DNA from 4 places in the Enterobacter sp. Li2LvB3 genome. Region 1 is predicted to be linked to each of the others. Evidence: predicted binding sites of a transcription regulator. Region 1 holds the regulator's gene; each other region holds the start of a gene.

What was found. Region 1 encodes LexA, which represses DNA repair genes until DNA is damaged. Its sites were predicted from a motif close to TNCTGTATGTACATACAGNA; they were not measured.
Region 2: ACS603_RS05565 (DNA translocase FtsK 4TM domain-containing protein) is a predicted target of LexA. The motif match lies at 1,868-1,887, and genes of this name have one in related genera.
Region 3: umuD (translesion error-prone DNA polymerase V autoproteolytic subunit) is a predicted target of LexA. The motif match lies at 1,713-1,732, and genes of this name have one in related genera.
Region 4: ACS603_RS01990 (DinI-like family protein) is a predicted target of LexA. The motif match lies at 1,747-1,766, and genes of this name have one in related genera.

Annotation. Positions count from the first base shown of each region.
Region 1 is NZ_JBSICG010000019.1:70,718-75,222, forward strand. Features, by position in the region: gene ACS603_RS16150 (cupin domain-containing protein) at 1-209, opposite strand, end outside; gene zur (zinc uptake transcriptional repressor Zur) at 326-838, shown strand; gene ACS603_RS16160 (CsbD family protein) at 908-1,117, opposite strand; gene dinF (MATE family efflux transporter DinF) at 1,238-2,575, opposite strand; gene lexA (transcriptional repressor LexA) at 2,639-3,247, opposite strand; gene ACS603_RS16175 (diacylglycerol kinase) at 3,356-3,724, opposite strand; gene plsB (glycerol-3-phosphate 1-O-acyltransferase PlsB) at 3,878-4,505, shown strand, end outside.
Region 2 is NZ_JBSICG010000005.1:8,132-12,636, forward strand. Features, by position in the region: gene ACS603_RS05565 (DNA translocase FtsK 4TM domain-containing protein) at 1-1,790, opposite strand, end outside; gene lrp (leucine-responsive transcriptional regulator Lrp) at 1,926-2,420, opposite strand; gene trxB (thioredoxin-disulfide reductase) at 2,965-3,933, shown strand; gene cydD (heme ABC transporter permease/ATP-binding protein CydD) at 4,048-4,505, shown strand, end outside.
Region 3 is NZ_JBSICG010000003.1:177,970-182,474, forward strand. Features, by position in the region: gene ACS603_RS03840 (EAL domain-containing protein) at 94-1,617, shown strand; gene umuD (translesion error-prone DNA polymerase V autoproteolytic subunit) at 1,752-2,237, shown strand; gene umuC (translesion error-prone DNA polymerase V subunit UmuC) at 2,221-3,483, shown strand; gene ACS603_RS03855 (AI-2E family transporter) at 3,846-4,505, opposite strand, start outside.
Region 4 is NZ_JBSICG010000002.1:96,267-100,771, reverse strand. Features, by position in the region: gene yedE (selenium metabolism membrane protein YedE/FdhT) at 1-983, opposite strand, end outside; gene ACS603_RS01990 (DinI-like family protein) at 1,452-1,691, opposite strand; gene ACS603_RS01985 (NAD(P)H-quinone oxidoreductase) at 1,971-2,951, opposite strand; gene ACS603_RS01980 (carboxymuconolactone decarboxylase family protein) at 2,992-3,318, opposite strand; gene ACS603_RS01975 (NAD-dependent succinate-semialdehyde dehydrogenase) at 3,360-4,505, opposite strand, start outside.

The sequences.
Region 1 (4,505 bases):
TAGATAAACTCCTCTTCGTCACTTTCCGCATGGGGATAAGACGTACGCCGCCCTGGCGGCAGGCGTTCGTGATGAATACCAATTCGCCCCAGGCCAAGTTTACGGGCCAGTGGTGCGCCAATGGAAAAACGCTCAGTGCTGTCGGGATAAGTAGAATCATCCGCGCCTTCCACATCGCGCCAGTGTCGAATACAGTCAGGTCTTTTCATTAGGTGTTTCCCCGAATTTCAATGCCTCAGGTATAGCACACCTGGCGGTTCTCGGTGTTTTTAACAGAACATGATAAAGTGAGGGTTTTCCATCCCATATACAGCCGAGGTGCTAAATGGATAAGTCCACAAAAGAGCTGCTGGCGCAAGCTGAAAAGCTCTGTGCGCAACGCAATGTGCGCCTGACCCCACAGCGCCTTGAAGTATTGCGTCTGATGAGCCTGCAACAGGGCGCCATCAGTGCGTATGATTTACTCGACCTGCTGCGCGCAAGCGAGCCGCAGGCCAAGCCGCCTACCGTCTATCGCGCGCTGGATTTCCTGCTGGAGCAGGGCTTTGTGCACAAGGTCGAATCAACAAACAGCTATGTGCTGTGCCATTTATTTGATCAGCCTACCCACACCTCGGCCATGTTTATCTGCGACCGCTGCGGCGTGGTGAAAGAAGAGTGTGCAGAAGGTGTTGAAGACATTATGCATACGCTGGCAGCCAAAATGGGCTTCGCCCTGCGCCATAATGTGATTGAAGCACACGGATTATGCTCTGCGTGCGTGGAGGTCGAATCATGCAGCCATCAGGATGCGTGCCAGCATGACCACTCCATTCTGGTAAAGAAAAAACCGCGCTAACGGCAAAAGATAAGGCGGCTCAGGGCCGCCCTCAGGGTGTACATCCTTGTACTTGCGGGTATTACCGGTCTACCAGCGATAGTCGTTACGCTTTTCCCAGTCGCCGACTTCTTTCTCCGCCTGATCTTTGGCGTAGCCATAGCGTTCCTGAATTTTACCGACAAGCTGATCGCGCTTTCCTTCGATGACCGTCATATCGTCATCTGTCAGCTTACCCCATTGCTCTTTCGCTTTACCTTTGAACTGTTTCCAGTTGCCGCTGATTTCGTCTTTATTCATCATCAGGTCCTCATCGTTAAAGAGTGAAAGGGCCGCCCAAAACCTTCATTTCATGCTGGACGTGATAACAATTTTAGTTGAGCATCTGGCACTCAGGAATTTATTCAGAATCTTTTACCATCAGGAGATGTCGTGACGAGATGAAAGCCAGGTATTATTTTTCCAGTGACGACGCCAGATAAACGCCAGCGAAAGGCCACGAAGAAGAAGAAAGACCGCGAGGGCCAGCCATAACCCATGATTCCCCAGATACGGCACCGTGAGCAGCGTTAAACCAAACCCACCCGCCGCGACCGCCATGCTGTTACGCATTTCCGCGCCACGCGTTGCGCCAATGAACATCCCGTCGAGTAAATAACACCAGACGCCCACAACCGGTAAGATCACCTGCCAGATGATGTAGTGGCTTGCCAGCTCACGCAGTGCAGGTAATGACGTGAGCAGCGCAACAATATACTCACCAAAGCAGGCGTAGATGAGTGCAAATGCCAGCGCCACCAGCCCAGCCTGACGACATGCAGCACGCCAGACATCATGTAATTGCCCGCTTTCGCGCGCGCCATACGCTTGCCCGGAATGGGCTTCTACCGCGTAGGCAAAGCCGTCGAGGGCATAGGCGGTAAAGGTCAGCAGCGTCATTAACACCGCGTTGACAGCAACGATTTCCGGGCCAAGCCGCGCGCCAAAGACCGTCAGTGTGCCAAAGCACAGTTGCAGCAAAAGCGAGCGCAGCATGATGTCGCGGTTAAGCGCCAGCAGCTTGCGGATATTGCCGCGCCAGGCAGCCTTCAGCAGTGCAGGTGTTATGCCCCGCATAACCAGAACACGCCAGACCATCCACAACCCGATAATCAGCGTGCCGTACTCGGCAATAGCCGTTGCCAGCGCCGCGCCCTGCACATTCATGTGCAACCCCATAACCAGCCAGAGGTCGAGCACTATGTTCAGGACGTTCCCGACAACCAGCAGGATAACGGGAGCACGGGCATACTGAACGCCCAGCAACCAGCCCAGCAGAACCAGATTCGCCAGAGATGCCGGTGCGCTTAGCCAGCGAATATCAAGGAAAAGCCGTGCCTGCTCCAGCACCGCTTCACTGCCACCTACAATGTGTAATGCCAGCTCAATCAGTGGTGTACGCAGCAGAACGATAAGTACACCCGCACCCAGCGCCAGAATTAACGGCTGTACCAGCGCACGCGCCAGACGCAGGGGATCTTTTGCGCCAAACGCCTGTGCCGTTAACCCGGTGGTGCTCATGCGTAAAAAAAGCAGCAGCATAAAGAGGAAGCTGGTTGCCGTTGCGCCAATCGCCACGCCACCCAGATACACCGGTGAATCCAGATGACCAATAACCGCCGTATCGACCAGCCCCAACAGCGGAACGGTGATATTGGAAAAAATCATCGGCAGTGCAAGACGCCACAATGCCTTATCGGAAGCAGTCAGCAGTGACATGAAAAATACCGGGAGTGGGAAATGAATCAGGCTACGGAGGCTCCGTAGCCTGTCAGGGGGAGATTACAGCCATTCTCCGTTGCGGATGACGCCAACCGCCAGACCTTCAATGGAGAAGTTATGTTCGCGAAGATCCACCACGATTGGAGAGAATTCGCTGTTTTCCGGCAGCAGTTGCACAGTATTGCCCTGTTTTTTCAGGCGCTTAACGGTAACTTCGTCATCAATACGCGCCACCACCACCTGGCCGTTGCGCACATCCTGAGTCTTATGAACCGCCAGCAGATCGCCATCGAGAATACCGATATCTTTCATGGACATGCCGCTAACGCGCAGCAGGAAATCTGCACTCGGTTTGAACATGCCAGGATCGACCTGATAGTGACCTTCAATATGCTGTTGTGCGAGCAAAGGTTCACCTGCCGCGACACGGCCAACCAGCGGAATGCCCGTCTCTTCTTCTACCAGCAGACGGATGCCGCGTGAAGCGCCAGAAACAATCTCAATCACGCCTTTACGCGCCAGCGCTTTAAGGTGTTCCTCGGCAGCATTTGGAGAACGGAAACCCAGACGCTGCGCGATTTCCGCACGCGTAGGTGGCATTCCTGTCTGGCCGATATGATCCCGGATGAGATCAAACACCTCTTGCTGCCTGGTCGTTAACGCTTTCATTCCGCCCCCTGGGTGTATATACAGTTATGCTGTGAGTATATACAGTCAAAGGTGATTTTGGAACCAAAAACTGCACAAAAAACCAGGGACTTAATTATTCCTCGAGGCTCATCGGAAATGCGACCAAAGCAGCGTGACCCAGGTGATAACCGCAGTGATAATCGCCAGCAACACGGCGGCAGACCCCATATCTTTTGCACGACCAGAGAGCTCATGGAAATCAGAGCCAATACGATCAACTACCGCCTCAATAGCGCTATTGAGAATTTCCACTATCATCACCAGAAGCACAGAACCAATAAGAAGAACGCGCGTTATGGCATCAACATCAAGGAAACAGGCAATGATTACCGCAACGATTGCGGCAACGCCTTCCTGACGAAAAGCGGCTTCATTGATCCACGCGGCACGGAAACCTTTCCATGAATAGCCGGCAGCTTTGATGATTCGGGTTAACCCAGTGGTATTATTGGCCATTAAAAGAACCTTTTATTAGAAATAGCGTCAGTAACTATAGACGCAGTGCGTTTACTGCCGCCTGAAGTATGACGGGTAACAACAGAAATTTTGCGCGCTTTCTGTTATCCTTGCGCCGCAATTGCATTATTAACCAGAGGCTTTACATCGTTTATGTCCGGCTGGCCACGAATTTACTACAAATTACTTAATTTACCATTAACCGTTCTGGTAAAAAGCAAGTCTATCCCAGCAGAACCCGCGCTGGAATTAGGGCTCGATACCTCTCGCCCTATTATGTATGTTTTGCCTTACAACTCGAAGGCAGACTTGCTCACGCTCCGCGCCCAGTGTCTGGCGCATGATTTACCCGATCCGCTTGAACCACTGGAGATCGACGGTACTCTGCTGCCGCGCTACGTGTTCATTCACGGCGGGCCGCGTGTGTTTACCTATTACACGCCAAAAGAAGAGTCCATCAAGCTGTTCCACGACTACCTCGATCTACACCGCAGCAATCCTGATTTGGATGTGCAGATGGTGCCGGTATCGGTGATGTTTGGTCGTCGCCCAGGTCGCGAAAAAGGGGAAGAAAACCCACCGCTGCGGATGCTCAACGGTATCCAGAAATTCTTCGCGGTGTCCTGGCTTGGTCGCGATAGCTTCGTGCGTTTCTCTCCTTCTGTGTCGCTGCGCCGTATGGCAGATGAACACGGTACGGATAAAATCATCGCGCAAAAACTGGCTCGCGTGGCACGTATGCACTTTGCGCGCCAGCGTCTTGCAGCCGTAGGGCCGCGCC
Region 2 (4,505 bases), on a different contig from region 1:
TAACGCTGCTGCTGTTGTGCGGCAAACTGACGCCCCAGCTCATCCTGCTGCATCTCATCGGCGTCATCTTCGTACTCAGATTCACGCGCTTTCTCCTCAGCCATACGCTGAGAAGGTAATTTGATGCCATAGGACGCCAGCTCACGGCGGGTAGGAACACGCACGCGATTAGGACGAGGAAGCTGCGGGCCAATACCCTCTTTCACCTGTGGACGCGGCGCGCCACCAGATGCAAGGCTAAAGACAGGCGAAGCAACTGCCGCCGCCGCGGTAGTGTGCTTCACACTTTCCGCCACTGGCGCAACAACAGGTGTTGGGTCAACTAGCGGAACAGTAACGGAAGGAGCCCTGGTCACAGGTTCTTGCTTCGGTTCCGGTACGGGCTGATACCAGGCAGCCAGCTGTTCGCGCTCACGCGCTCGGCGTTCTTCAACTTCTTCAAAATAGTACATTGGTGGGCGAGTCGGTTTGACCTCTTCCACTTCAACTTGCGGTTCAGCGTCAGGCTGAGCAGGCTCAACCGCAACCGGGGCACAGTCCTGATAAGGCTGAGACACCGGCGCTTCATACTCCGCGTACGGCTGCGGCGCGTATTCCGGTTCCGGCTGGTATGGCTGCTGCCACTGTTCCTGCGGCTGTGCTGGCGCATAGCTTTGCGGTTCAGGGGCAATAACCGGCTGATGTGCAGGGATAGCAGGCGCGTCTTGCCACTCAACCGCAGGTTGCTGGGTAAGAGGCTCTGGCTCATACACCGGCGCGGAAGGCATGACTGCCTCAACAGGCGCAGCATAGGCCTGAGCGGCTGTCGTTGCCGCAGCTGCCGCCGCGACAGGTTCGCTAACAGAATGACCATTTAACAACGGGTCGTATTCGTCGTAATCACCTGGAGTGGCGCGGCTGCCAGAGAAGAGCACATCATCAGGGTCAACGTGGGCACCCGCAGCACGGTATTCAACCTGCTCGTCGTCATCCATGCGTTTGCCGGAGAAGAGCGCAGCATCTGTTTTGCGTCCTAACGGATTAGCAAATTTTTCTGCCACACGTTTGCGGCGCGCCAGCGCGCCACGCAGAATACGCGCGCGGCGAGATTCGCGATGCGGAGCTGAAGCGGTATCCTCTTCGTCCTCATCTTCGTATTCGTATTCGTCTTCATCTACCCACGTATCATCACGACGAGTACGGTTGCTGGCAAACGTCAAAATAGTAAGGATCAGACTGCCGAGTTTTTCGGCAATGCTCACCCATGACCAACCGGTAAACAGAGTTAATCCCGCAGCCCAGATACAGAGCAGCGTAATGGTGCCTCCACTGCTATGCAGCATCGGTTGCAGCGCGGTGCTCAGCAAACTGCCAATCACTCCACCGGAAGCGAAATACCAGATATCGTCGGCATGAATCGCCGACAACCCGCAGGAGGTCAGGATCAGTGCCAGAGCACCAATCAGGCGCAGCGAAACCGCGAAATAATCGATGTATTCGTCGTTCTGACGATGACGCCAGGCAAACCAGCAGCCACCGATGATGATCACCGGGATGGTATAGGCCATGACACCGAAGATGAAAAACAGGGTGTCCGCAAGCCAGGCGCCGGGCGTGCCACCTAAATTATGGATAGGCTCATGCCATGCGGTTTGCGACCAGCTCGGATCTGAGGGGTTGAAACTGAGTAAGGCTGCCATCAGCCAGACGGCAAAAAGGGCAATAACAATCAGCAACGCCTCAAGGAGTCGACGTCCGCTGCTTAGCTTCGATAGTGTGACTTCTTTGTCTTCAGTATATTCCTGGCTCAAGAAAGGCTCTCCAGGTATCAGGCATGTCCTGCCTGTTTGCTAAAACGGACAACAGCGCCGGGTATCCCCGGCACTGTTGCTGTATGGATTAACAGGAGTGTAATCAAACTACGCTGATTTTGCACCTGTTCCGTGTTAGCGCGTCTTAATAACCAGACGATTGCTCTGTTTGACCTCTTCCATCACCACATAGGTACGGGTGTCGTTCACGCCTGGCAGACGCAGCAGGGTTTCACCCAGCAGCTTACGGTAGGCGGACATGTCTGGCACACGGGTTTTCAACAGGTAGTCGAAATCACCGGAAACCAAGTGACACTCTTGAATTTCTTCAAGTTTTTGTACAGCGGAGTTAAATTGCTCAAACACATCCGGCGCACCACGATTCAGAGTAATCTCAACAAATACCAGAAGTGAGGCATCCAGATAATGCGGGTTCAGCAGAGCCGTATAGCCCTGAATAAAACCCTGTCTTTCCAGTCGGCGCACACGCTCAAGGCACGGCGTCGGGGAAAGTCCCACACGTTTTGAAAGCTCGACGTTGGAAATACGCCCATCCTTTTGCAATTCATTAAGAATGTTACGATCGATACGGTCGAGGTCTTTGCCAGGGCGCTTCTTGCTATCTACCATTATTATTGTCTCTCTGTATTCCTTCCCTACTCCTGCCTGGACCCTGTGCACATCACTGTTCAGAGCCTGTACCCGTTATTCATCACATCGCCTGATTATGTAATATACGCGATGCGGATTCGGGTTCTACGGTAAGAAGACCGGTGCCTGAAATGGCCGCCACCGACATCACGTATGGCGTCTGTCCACACCATGCGTAGATTTCACTGACCCGGTAAAAATGGCATTTACGTGCATGTCTATGCGACACACTGTTAACGCGGTTTTTTTCTTCCTTCAATGTTTTCGCAAAAGCGCAGGGGATTGTCAAAGCAAAACATCGATTTTTAGTACAACATGCCGGATATTCATAACGACTGACCATTAATCCTCATTTTATTGCCTTATAAACAACCGGTTTTTAGTAGAAAGCGTTATGTTATAGCGCTCAATCCATCGCCAGTGTCTATTGCACATATCGATATCAAAATTGCTGCGCTCTTTTTTTACGGCAACAAATTCCCTACAATCCTGACAAATGTCTGCCAACAACAATGGGGATCTCATGGGCACGGCCAAACACAGTAAGCTGCTAATTCTTGGTTCTGGACCTGCGGGATATACCGCGGCGGTCTATGCTGCGCGCGCTAACCTGCAACCGGTGTTGATTACCGGTATGGAAAAAGGCGGTCAGTTGACCACCACGACTGAAGTAGAAAACTGGCCAGGCGACCCGAACGACCTGACCGGGCCGCTGCTGATGGAGCGTATGCACGAACATGCGACCAAATTCGAAACCGAAATTCTGTTCGATCACATCAACAAGGTTGACCTGCAAAACCGTCCGTTCCGCCTGACAGGCGACAACGGTGAGTACACCTGCGATGCGCTGATTATCGCGACCGGTGCATCGGCGCGTTACCTCGGACTGCCATCTGAAGAAGCCTTCAAAGGCCGTGGCGTTTCTGCCTGCGCAACCTGTGACGGTTTCTTCTACCGTAACCAGAAAGTCGCGGTTATCGGTGGCGGTAACACCGCAGTAGAAGAAGCGCTGTATCTGGCGAACATCGCCTCTGAAGTGCATTTGATCCATCGCCGCGACACCTTCCGCGCAGAGAAGATCCTGATTAAACGTCTGATGGATAAAGTGGCGAGCGGCAATATCGTGCTGCACACCAATCGTACTCTGGAAGAAGTGACGGGCGATCAGATGGGCGTTGCTGGCCTGCGCATCCGCGATACGCAGAACACCGACCACGTGGAATCACTGGAAGTGGCGGGCCTGTTTGTGGCTATCGGCCATAGCCCGAATACCGCTATCTTTGACGGTCAGCTGGAGCTGGAAAACGGCTACATCAAAGTGCAGTCCGGTATTCACGGTAACGCGACCCAGACCAGCATCCCAGGCGTCTTCGCTGCGGGTGACGTGATGGACCATATTTACCGTCAGGCGATCACCTCTGCTGGCACCGGCTGTATGGCCGCGCTGGACGCTGAACGTTACCTTGATGGGCTGGCTGAAACAGGTAAATAATCTTTACAAGTCAGTAACAAACGTAAATAAAGGCGGCGATAAGTCGCCTTTATTGTCTCTCCGTTGTAACATTGCCGTGCCCAATTTCTAATAACGTCACCTGCAAAGTACGCAATGGAAAAAACCCGTCAACAAGAGTTAACTCGCTGGCTTAAAAAGCAAAGCGTTATTTCCCGCCGCTGGCTGAATATTTCCCGTCTGCTGGGACTTATCAGCGGTCTGTTGATTGTTGCCCAGGCATGGCTGCTGGCCCGCATTCTCAATCATATGATCATGGAGAACATCCCGCGCGAAGCGCTTCTGATGCCCTTTATCGTATTAGTCCTGATCTTTGTTCTGCGCGCCTGGGTGGTCTGGCTGCGTGAACGTGTCGGGTTCCACGCCGGACAGCATATACGCTTCGAAATTCGCCGCCAGGTGCTCGACAGGCTCCAGCAAGCGGGTCCCGCCTGGATACAGGGCAAGCCCGCCGGAAGCTGGGCGACGCTTATCCTTGAGCAGATTGACGATATGCACGACTATTACGCACGCTATATTCCACAGATGGCGCTGGCCGTATGCGTGCCGCTGTT
Region 3 (4,505 bases), on a different contig from region 1:
TTACTTTTGTCGACCATGCTCTTTGTACTTACACCATTAAGCGCCGTAAATGCCGTCAGCGTCATCTTACTCACTCGTGCCCAGGATACGTTAATGCGTCATTTTATTGTTCCTGCTGCTGCCGCTCTGGCCCTGTTTATCATGGGTATTTTTATTCTGAATACCCAGCTCTGGTATTCCGCACGGGCCGACAGCATGACGGGGGCGAAGTATGTCGTAAAGAATATGAATACGATCCTGGGTGAAGCTCAGCGCGCCACCCGGACGGCGATGAATGTCGCCGGAGCAGGCTGTGATGAGGAAGGGCAATACCGGCTTGGCACTGAGGCGGCGCTACAACCTCATCTCAGGACTATTTTCATTCTCACGCATGGGCAAATAGCGTGTTCATCCCTGCCGGATAACCGTGTGCTGTTGGTTAATGTGATGAGATTACCTGATTTGCCATTGATGCTGCTGCCAGCAAAAGAGACGGTAAACGGTTTACCCGTACTGCTGTTTCAGACGGTAGTTGATGACAGCCGCATTGGGATCACGGTCAGCGATCGCCATATCCGCGACGCCCTGGGTATTTCGATAAAAGACGTCAGTTATCGGTTAAGGGTTGGTGACACCGTGCTGGGCCTGTCTGGTGATGCCGCGCCGGTAAACAATAAAGGCAAGCATGTCGGGCGGCTTGAAGCCAAAGATTATCCCTACAGTATTGAGTATAACTATCCTCCGTTATTCAGCGTGCAGAGGCTGATAAGTCAGGGTGCAGGCATCCTGTTTTTTTTACTGCTGGTAGCCTGTCTCGGTGCTTACGCGCTGTATAAATATCTGAATAAAAGTACGCCGCCTGAGGAGTCGCTACAGCGCGCCATCGCAAAGGGGGAAATTATCCCGTTTTATCAGCCCGTTGTTAATGGCCGTGAGGGCACCCTGCGGGGCGTGGAGGTACTGGCGAGATGGAAACACCCGAAAGCGGGCTATATTTCCCCGGCCTCGTTTATCCCGCTTGCTGAAAAATCCGGCCTGATTGTACCGTTGACGCGCAGCCTGATGGCGCAGGTGGTGATACAGATGAATGCTATTTCCAGCAAGCTGCCGGAGGGTTTCCATGTGGGGATTAACTTCAGTGCATCTCATATTGCCATGCCCACCTTTATGGATGAGTGCCTGAACTACAAAAGCCGCTTTGAGCGCAAAGATTTGAACCTGGTGATTGAAGTCACGGAGCGTGAACCGCTGGATATTGACGAACACCTGGTTCATACCCTGAATGCGCTGCACGAAAATGGTTTTGCCATCGCGCTGGATGACTTCGGAACCGGGTATTCAGGGCTCTCTTACCTGCACGATCTGCATATCGATTACATCAAGATTGACCATAGCTTCGTCAGCCGGGTCAATGAGCATGAGGAATCCACCCGGATCCTGGATTGTGTGCTGGATCTGGCGCGTAAACTCTCGATAAGTATTGTCGCCGAAGGTGTGGAAACCAAAGCGCAGCTTGATTACCTCAACCGGAATAATATCGTCTTCCAGCAGGGGTATTACTTCTTTAAGCCTGTTCCGTTTACGGAGCTGATACAAATTTTGCTGTCGAAGCCTAAAGTGAAAGTCATGGTGGAGTAACCGACCGGATGAGGTGCAGGATTAAATCCCTTCACACATCAACGTGTTTGCGCGATCGCCCGGAAAGTGCCTTGATCCTTACCCATAATACGTAATACTGTATGTATATACAGTATATGGCAGGAAAGGCAATGATGAGCACTCTCTTTTCGTATTATCCCCGGCAGGACATGGAGTTACCGCTGTTTCTGGAGCGCGTTGCCTGTGGTTTTCCAAGCCCTGCGCAGGATTACGTTGAAGACCGTATCGACCTGAACAAGCTGGCGGTAAAACACCCCAGTGCGACGTATTTCGTGAAAGTCAGCGGGGATTCCATGATCGGGGCCGGGATCGGCGATGGCGATCTGCTGGTGGTTGACCGTTCGTTAACGGCGGGACATGGCGACATTGTTGTGGCGGCGGTGGACGGGGAGTTTACGGTAAAAGAGCTACAAACCCGGCCGGTCTTAAGATTGCTTCCCCACAATGCTCGCTATCAGCCTATTACGTTTCACTCCGAAGAGGAGCTGCAAATCTTCGGTGTGGTGACGCATACGCTTAAAACACATCAACATTCTGGTGGGGTAAAAAGCCATCGCGTGGGTGGCCCGGAAATGTATAACCATGTTCGCACTGGTTGATGTCAACAGCTTCTACGCGTCCTGCGAGACGGTTTTTCGTCCCGATCTTCAGGGAAAGCCTATTGTGGTGGTATCCAATAACGATGGCTGCATTATTTCGCTTTCACGTGAGGCAAAGCAGCTGGGGATCAAAATGGGCGAACCGTACTTTAAGTTCAAGGAGAAACGCTATCCGTCACGGGTCTACGTGTTTAGCTCGAATTACGCGCTGTATGCCGATCTCAGCAGTCGCGTGATGCAGACGTTGACCGATCTTTCCCCGGCGATAGAGATCTATTCCATTGATGAGGCGTTCGTGAATGTCTCGGGCATCGACAGCTGTATGCCACTGGATATTTTCGGGCATCAGATGCGCAACCAGGTACTGAAAAATACCGGGCTGACGGTAGGCGTAGGGATTGCGCAGACGAAGACGCTGGCGAAGCTTGCGAACTATGCAGCGAAGAAATGGCGCAGCACGGGCGGTGTTGTTGATTTGTCAGACCACGATCGCCAGCGCAAACTGCTGGCCGCCGTGCCGGTGGAAGAGGTATGGGGGGTTGGGCGGCGGATAACCAAAAAGCTAAACACGATGGGCATAACCACGGCGCTTGAGCTGGCCGACAGCTCTTCGTGGGTAATAAGGAAACATTTCAACGTGGTTCTGGATCGCACGGTTCGTGAACTTCGCGGTGAGCGTTGCCTTAACCTGGAAGAATTTACTCCCACAAAGCAACAAATCATCTGTAGCCGCTCTTTTGGGCACCGCATTACGCAATACGTTGAGATGCATCAGGCGATTTGCGCTTACGCCGAACGTGCAGCGGAAAAACTGCGTGGCGAGCGTCAGTATTGTCGCTTCATCAGTGTATTTCTGCGGACCAGCCCTCATGCGGAGAATGAGGTGTATTACGGCAATCAGGCTTCTGTCACCCTGTTGACACCGAGCAATGACTCACGCGATATCATCCGTGCCGCTACGCAAGCATTAGAGCGGATATGGCTCGATGGATATCGCTATATGAAAGCGGGAGTGATGCTGGCCGACTTTTTCAGCTGCGGTGTCGCACAGCTTAATTTGTTCGATGACAACCGCCCGCGTGCCAATAGCATGGCATTGATGGAGGCGATAGACAGGTTAAATCATTCCGGGAAAGGGAAAGTCTGGTTTGCCGGGCAGGGGATCGAGAAAGCCTGGTCGATGAAGCGTGAGATGCTGTCCCCGTCTTATACGACAAAGTATGCGGATTTGCCGGTGGTACGGTAGTTACTGAATCAGAGGTCAATAAGGCATTGTGAAGTTTCTTCAGATGTTTCGAAAGCAGTACTGGTTACGGGGGGATTGTTAGGCTATGGGCTCGTTAAATATGTTCTTGCGGCAGCTTCACCTGTTATTCCTGTTGCAATTGTTGTCGGTGTCGCACTACTTACAATTAACTACTTCCACGCAGAAGAAAAAATAGCTCAGGCCCTGTGTAATATTGGTAACTGATGTTATCTGTAAGACGTATAAAATCATAATATAGTAGCCAGACTGCATCTCACTGCGCCCGGCGCGCTAAAACCGGGCGAGTCAGTAAACCGCTGCTGGATATGAACCTGTAAGCCCCTGGCAGGCAGGGGCCACACTTACTTATGGCTCATGTCGCTGAGCAAAATGGCGATGCTTTGCCCACCCGCCGTTTGCTCCAGACCAATTTTCACAATGATGGTCAACGGTACGGAAAGCAACATGCCGACCGGGCCGAGCAGCCAGCCCCAGAAAATCAGGGACAAAAACACCACCAGGGTGGAAAGCCCAAGCCCGCGCCCCATCATTCGCGGCTCCATGATGTTGCCGAAGACCAGGTTAATCAGCAGGTAGGCCGCCAGTAAAATGAGTGCATCGTAAAACCCGCTGAAGACCAGCACCTGAAGGATGGGCGGAATAGCCGCCAGCACCGAGCCGATATTGGGAATATAGTTAAGCGCAAAGGCCAGCAGCCCCCATACGAACGCAAAACGCACATCCAGCGCGACGAGCATCCCCCAGACAACCAGCCCCGTGACCAGGCTAATGGCTGTTTTCAGCACCAGATAGCGCGAAACGCTGTCCAGCGCACGCTGGATAGCACCCATGCCTTCCACAGGGCGGGTCATTATTTGTTGCAGCTTTGCCGGCAGTTGCGGCACTTCAAGCAGCATGAAGACCACCGTCAAAAACAGCAGGAAAATAGACGTCATAGCATTCGAAAGCTGCGCCAGCAGGCTGGTGACAAGGGTCATGGCAGCATTGGGGTCGATATACTT
Region 4 (4,505 bases), on a different contig from region 1:
AGTCCAACCCACCAGTAATGCACCTGGCCTTCTACCGCACGATACATCCAGCCCGTTTCACATCCACCGGCCAGCACAATCCCGAAACCAAACAGTAAACCGCCGATCACCGCATTGGGACCAGCCCACATGATTTTCGGTTCAACGCCGAGCTGTACGTAACTGAAAATACCGATAGCGCTGACCGCCATCCCGGCAATAATGGCTTTTGCCATCATTGTACGGCCGGTTATCCACATATCGCGAAATGCTGAAGTGAAGCAGATCTGCGCACGCTCTATCAGTAAGCCAAATCCAACGCCGAACAGCATTGCCAGGCCCAGTTTCGGCTGGTTAAGGGCGGTGCATAATGCCCAGGCCAGCATGGCGAAAAAGACCAGCATCCCGAGTCGAAATCGACGACGCGCCTGATCGGGTTTTTGTGTCAGTGGCGAGGCGGCGCTGACTTTGGTCATTTTCACCGGAATGCGGAAGAAGGGCAGTAGCGTAAAGCGCGCGCCAAAGTAAGAGCCAATGGCCGTTGCCACGGCAAAGAACCAGGCATGAAGTGAAAACTGAGGAATACCGGTAAAGAAGGCTGCCAGGTTGCAGCCCATCGCCAGGCGGGCGCCAAAGCCTGCGATAATACCGCCTGCGACGGCCTGCATAATGCGGATCCGGCTTTTTGGCATTCGTAGCTTCACGTTGTTTGCCCACAGCGCGGCAGCAAAACAGCCCCCAAACATGCCGATAATCATCATCCCGTCGATACGGGTCAGGGGAGTACCATCCAGATGAATCAGTTTAAAATAGCCCCACTCTTCGGTATGCACGCCCGCGAGCTGTAATAATTGCCCACCCCAACGGGTAAACTCACCCGTTACCGCCCAGAAGGTGCCGGTGATCCCGAAATAGTAGGTAGAGAGAATGCCCGCGGCGATAACCGCCGGAACCGGAGACCAGAACTTAACCAGGTAAGTCTGTTTGAAATGATGCCATGTCATGACTGTGCCTCTGAACTCAGAAGGTGTATGTGGATTTAACGGGCTGGAATATATAGTTCTTTTTCTTTCTCCAAAACCTCTCCAAAACTTTTCTCCAAAATACCTGCCTTTTTAATGACCTCAATCATCAAAACTTCATGCTCTGGTACGCAAGGGATATTCAAAAATTAAATGACAAGCCTGGTACACTCTTTCCCTCGCTCAAGACGCTCTGATAATGAATGCTGTTCGTGAAACTATGCAGGTAACCGTCTTTGATATCTGAGGATTTCATTTTTGCAATATCATCCCGGCGCTGGCCGGTAGGCTGGTTGCCAACGGACTGGACAGAAAACAGATGACGCTCATTTACGATGTTGCCGTTTTGCACTTTATACAAGAAATTTCCGGCGAGCGGAAAGTCACGGTTTACAGGCAGGCATATCATCAATTGACTGCCTGCTGGTATTGAAGACCATCAAGTGAAGACTAAGCTTCAAGCCACATATCAGCTTCTTCAAACATCTCCTGCACGACCCTGCTTATCTGTTCCTTTTCATGCTTGCTCGCATCAGTGTTGATCGCTGGAAGCGTCATCATTGGTTTAACGCGAACGTCTGCATCCGGGAAAACGCGGCAAATCCTCTTTGTTAACTCATCCAGAATGATGTTTTTTGCACCTGGCAGGCCTTCGAAATTGCGTTTGTCGTAAACGAGTTCTACGAACATAACCTTTCCTTAGAATGTGAAATAGTCTTGGCTTGATCTGTGGCCCTAAAAATACTACTGTACATGTATACAGTCAATGGGTGAGTAAGGAAACAACTCGTACCCACCCCACCTGACATCCGAACTTCGCTTTGACAAGCAGAGTAACAGCAATACTCTGATATCACTTTTAGCCCTATAGTGATGTTTTTTATGGCAGTACTTGATTCATCCTCTGACATCGAACAGCCAAGGGGTTGCGACGAAAAGGCAGGAAAAAAGCCTTCTCGTTCGCGTCATCTACATCGTCAGCACAATTTTTCCGACGTTAAGGCCATCTTCCATACGCTGGTGAGCTTTACTGGCTTCCGCCAGCGGGAATACGCTGTCAATCACCGGGTTCAGCCCATCCTTACCGAAGCGAGTTAACCAGCACTCTCTAAAGCGGCGGGACATCTCATGTTTCACTTCTTGCGAACGCGATTTCATTACCGTACCGATAATCTGCAGATGGCGGTACAACACCCGATCCAGCGGTATCTTCGCGTTTTCAATCCCCCCCATGATGCCAATCTGCACCAGACGTCCACCAAAGTTGAGTGCATTCACGTTTCGTTCAAAATAAGGCGCGCCAATAAAATCGAGAATAAGATCGACCCCCTTGTTATCCGTAATGCTGGCGACAACTTCCGAGAAGTCTTCTGTCACGTAATCAATGGCGTGATCAGCACCCAGATGGCGAACGAGATCGTGTGCTGCAGCATTCGCGGTGGTGATTACCGTCGCGCCTGTCGCGTGCGCCAGTTGCACGGCGGCACCTCCCACACCGCCGGCCCCGGCGTGGATCAGTACCGTTTCCGTGGGTTTCAGTTTCCCCAGATGGATAAGTGCTTCATGGGCGGTTACAAAGACCTCGGTAATGGCCGCCGCATGGATATAGTCCATACCTTCCGGCACTGGCATAGCCATCCGGTAATCGATACGGGCCATTTCCGCGTAAGCCCCGCCCCCGACGATACCCATAACACGGTCACCCACGTTATAGCCTTTTACATTCTCCCCGACGGCAATAACGTCACCGGCGATTTCCAGCCCCATAATCGTCGAGTCGCCAAAATCAGGACGGCCATACCCGCCGCGTCTGTGGGTGAGGTCGGCCCGATTAACTCCCGCGGCCCGCGTGCGGACCAGCAGATCATTGGGGCGCAACTGTGGGTCTGCGACTTCACTGATGCGAAGTACATCTGCCGGACCGAATTGATCAAAAGTGATTGCTTTCATGGTTCTGTTTCCTGAAATAAGAAGATGGATAACCCGTCGTTCAGGCCTGTTCGTCAAACGTGGCGTTGGCATAGCCAGACGCGGTAATCGCTGCCGGAAAGCCTGCGTAAAACGCCATGTGCGTAATCAGGGCGGAAATTTCTGTTTTGGTCAGACCGTTTTCAATGCCGCGACGCAAGTGGGCCGGTAGCTCATTGGAGTGATTCAGCGCAATGAGACAGGCGATGGTAACCAGACTACGGTCGCGCGGTGCCAGGTCCGGATCTGTCCAGACATCGGAATACAGCGGTTGCTCAACGAAGTCGGAAAGTTTAGGGGTAAATGCGCGGGCAGCTTCACGCGGACGAGTAAAATCAACAGGTTTCATGGTCAGTTCCTCTTATATTCTGTTATTAGTGCCAGTGTGTTTTAGATTTGGCTGATGAATTTATTCACCAGGTAATGGCCGATACCTTCCCGGCCACCCTCAGATCCATGCCCACTTTCTTTCATGCCGCCGAAAGGCAGTTCCGTCGCCACCATGCGGTACTGATTAATGCCGATCATTCCGGCTTCAAGGCCATCGCCAACATCCAGCACGGTACGGGCGTCACGCGTAAAAGCGTAAGCTGACAGGGCATACGGCAGGCGGTTTGCTTCTGCCAGCCCATCCTCAAGCACGTCGAACGGACGCATAACGGCAATCGGGCCAAAGGGTTCTTCGTGCATGATCCGCGCCTCCATCGGCACATCGGCAAGCACCGTGGGTTCAAAGAAAAAGCCCGGACGGTTGAGCCGTTTCCCGCCAGTGAGCACTTTCGCACCCTGCGCGACAGCATCGGCAATCAGCGCTTCCATTTTTTCCAGCTGGCGGATATTCGCCAGTGGCCCCACCTGCGTGTTTTCCGCCATGCCATCGCCGATAACAAGTTGCTCCGTCGCACTCACGAAGCGTTCGACAAACTGCGTGTAAACACCACGCTGAATCAGAAAGCGGGTTGAAGATATACAGATTTGGCCGGTGCCCCGGAACCGGTTAGCCGCCCCGCCAGCCGCCGCCGCGTCAATATCAGCATCTGCAAAGACCAGTACCGGCCCATGGCCGCCCAGTTCCAGGGTAATCGGTTTAACACCAGCGGCGGCACGCTGAGACAGTAGCCGACCTACCGGTACAGAACCGGTGAATGCCACTTTGCGAATAACCGGTGAGGCGATAAGAGTGGCGGAAACCTGATCTGGCACGCCAAACACAATTTGCAGTACGCCTTTAGGCAAACCGGCATCATCCAGGCAACGTGCCAGCGCCAGCGCCGTCGCCGGGCTCTCTTCACCGGGTTTCAGGATCACGCTACAACCTGCGGCCAGTGCTGCTGATAATTTGCGTGCCGGGGTAATGGCCGGGAAATTCCACGGAGTGAAGGCGGCGACCGGGCCGATGGGCTCTTTTTTGACCAGTTGCAGTACACCGGGGCGATTTGACGGTACAACGCGTCCATCAATGCGGCGGGCTTCCTCCGCAAACCATTCAAAATAGTCGGCTGCACGCAGTACTTCGTCGCGGCTTTCAGCCAGGGG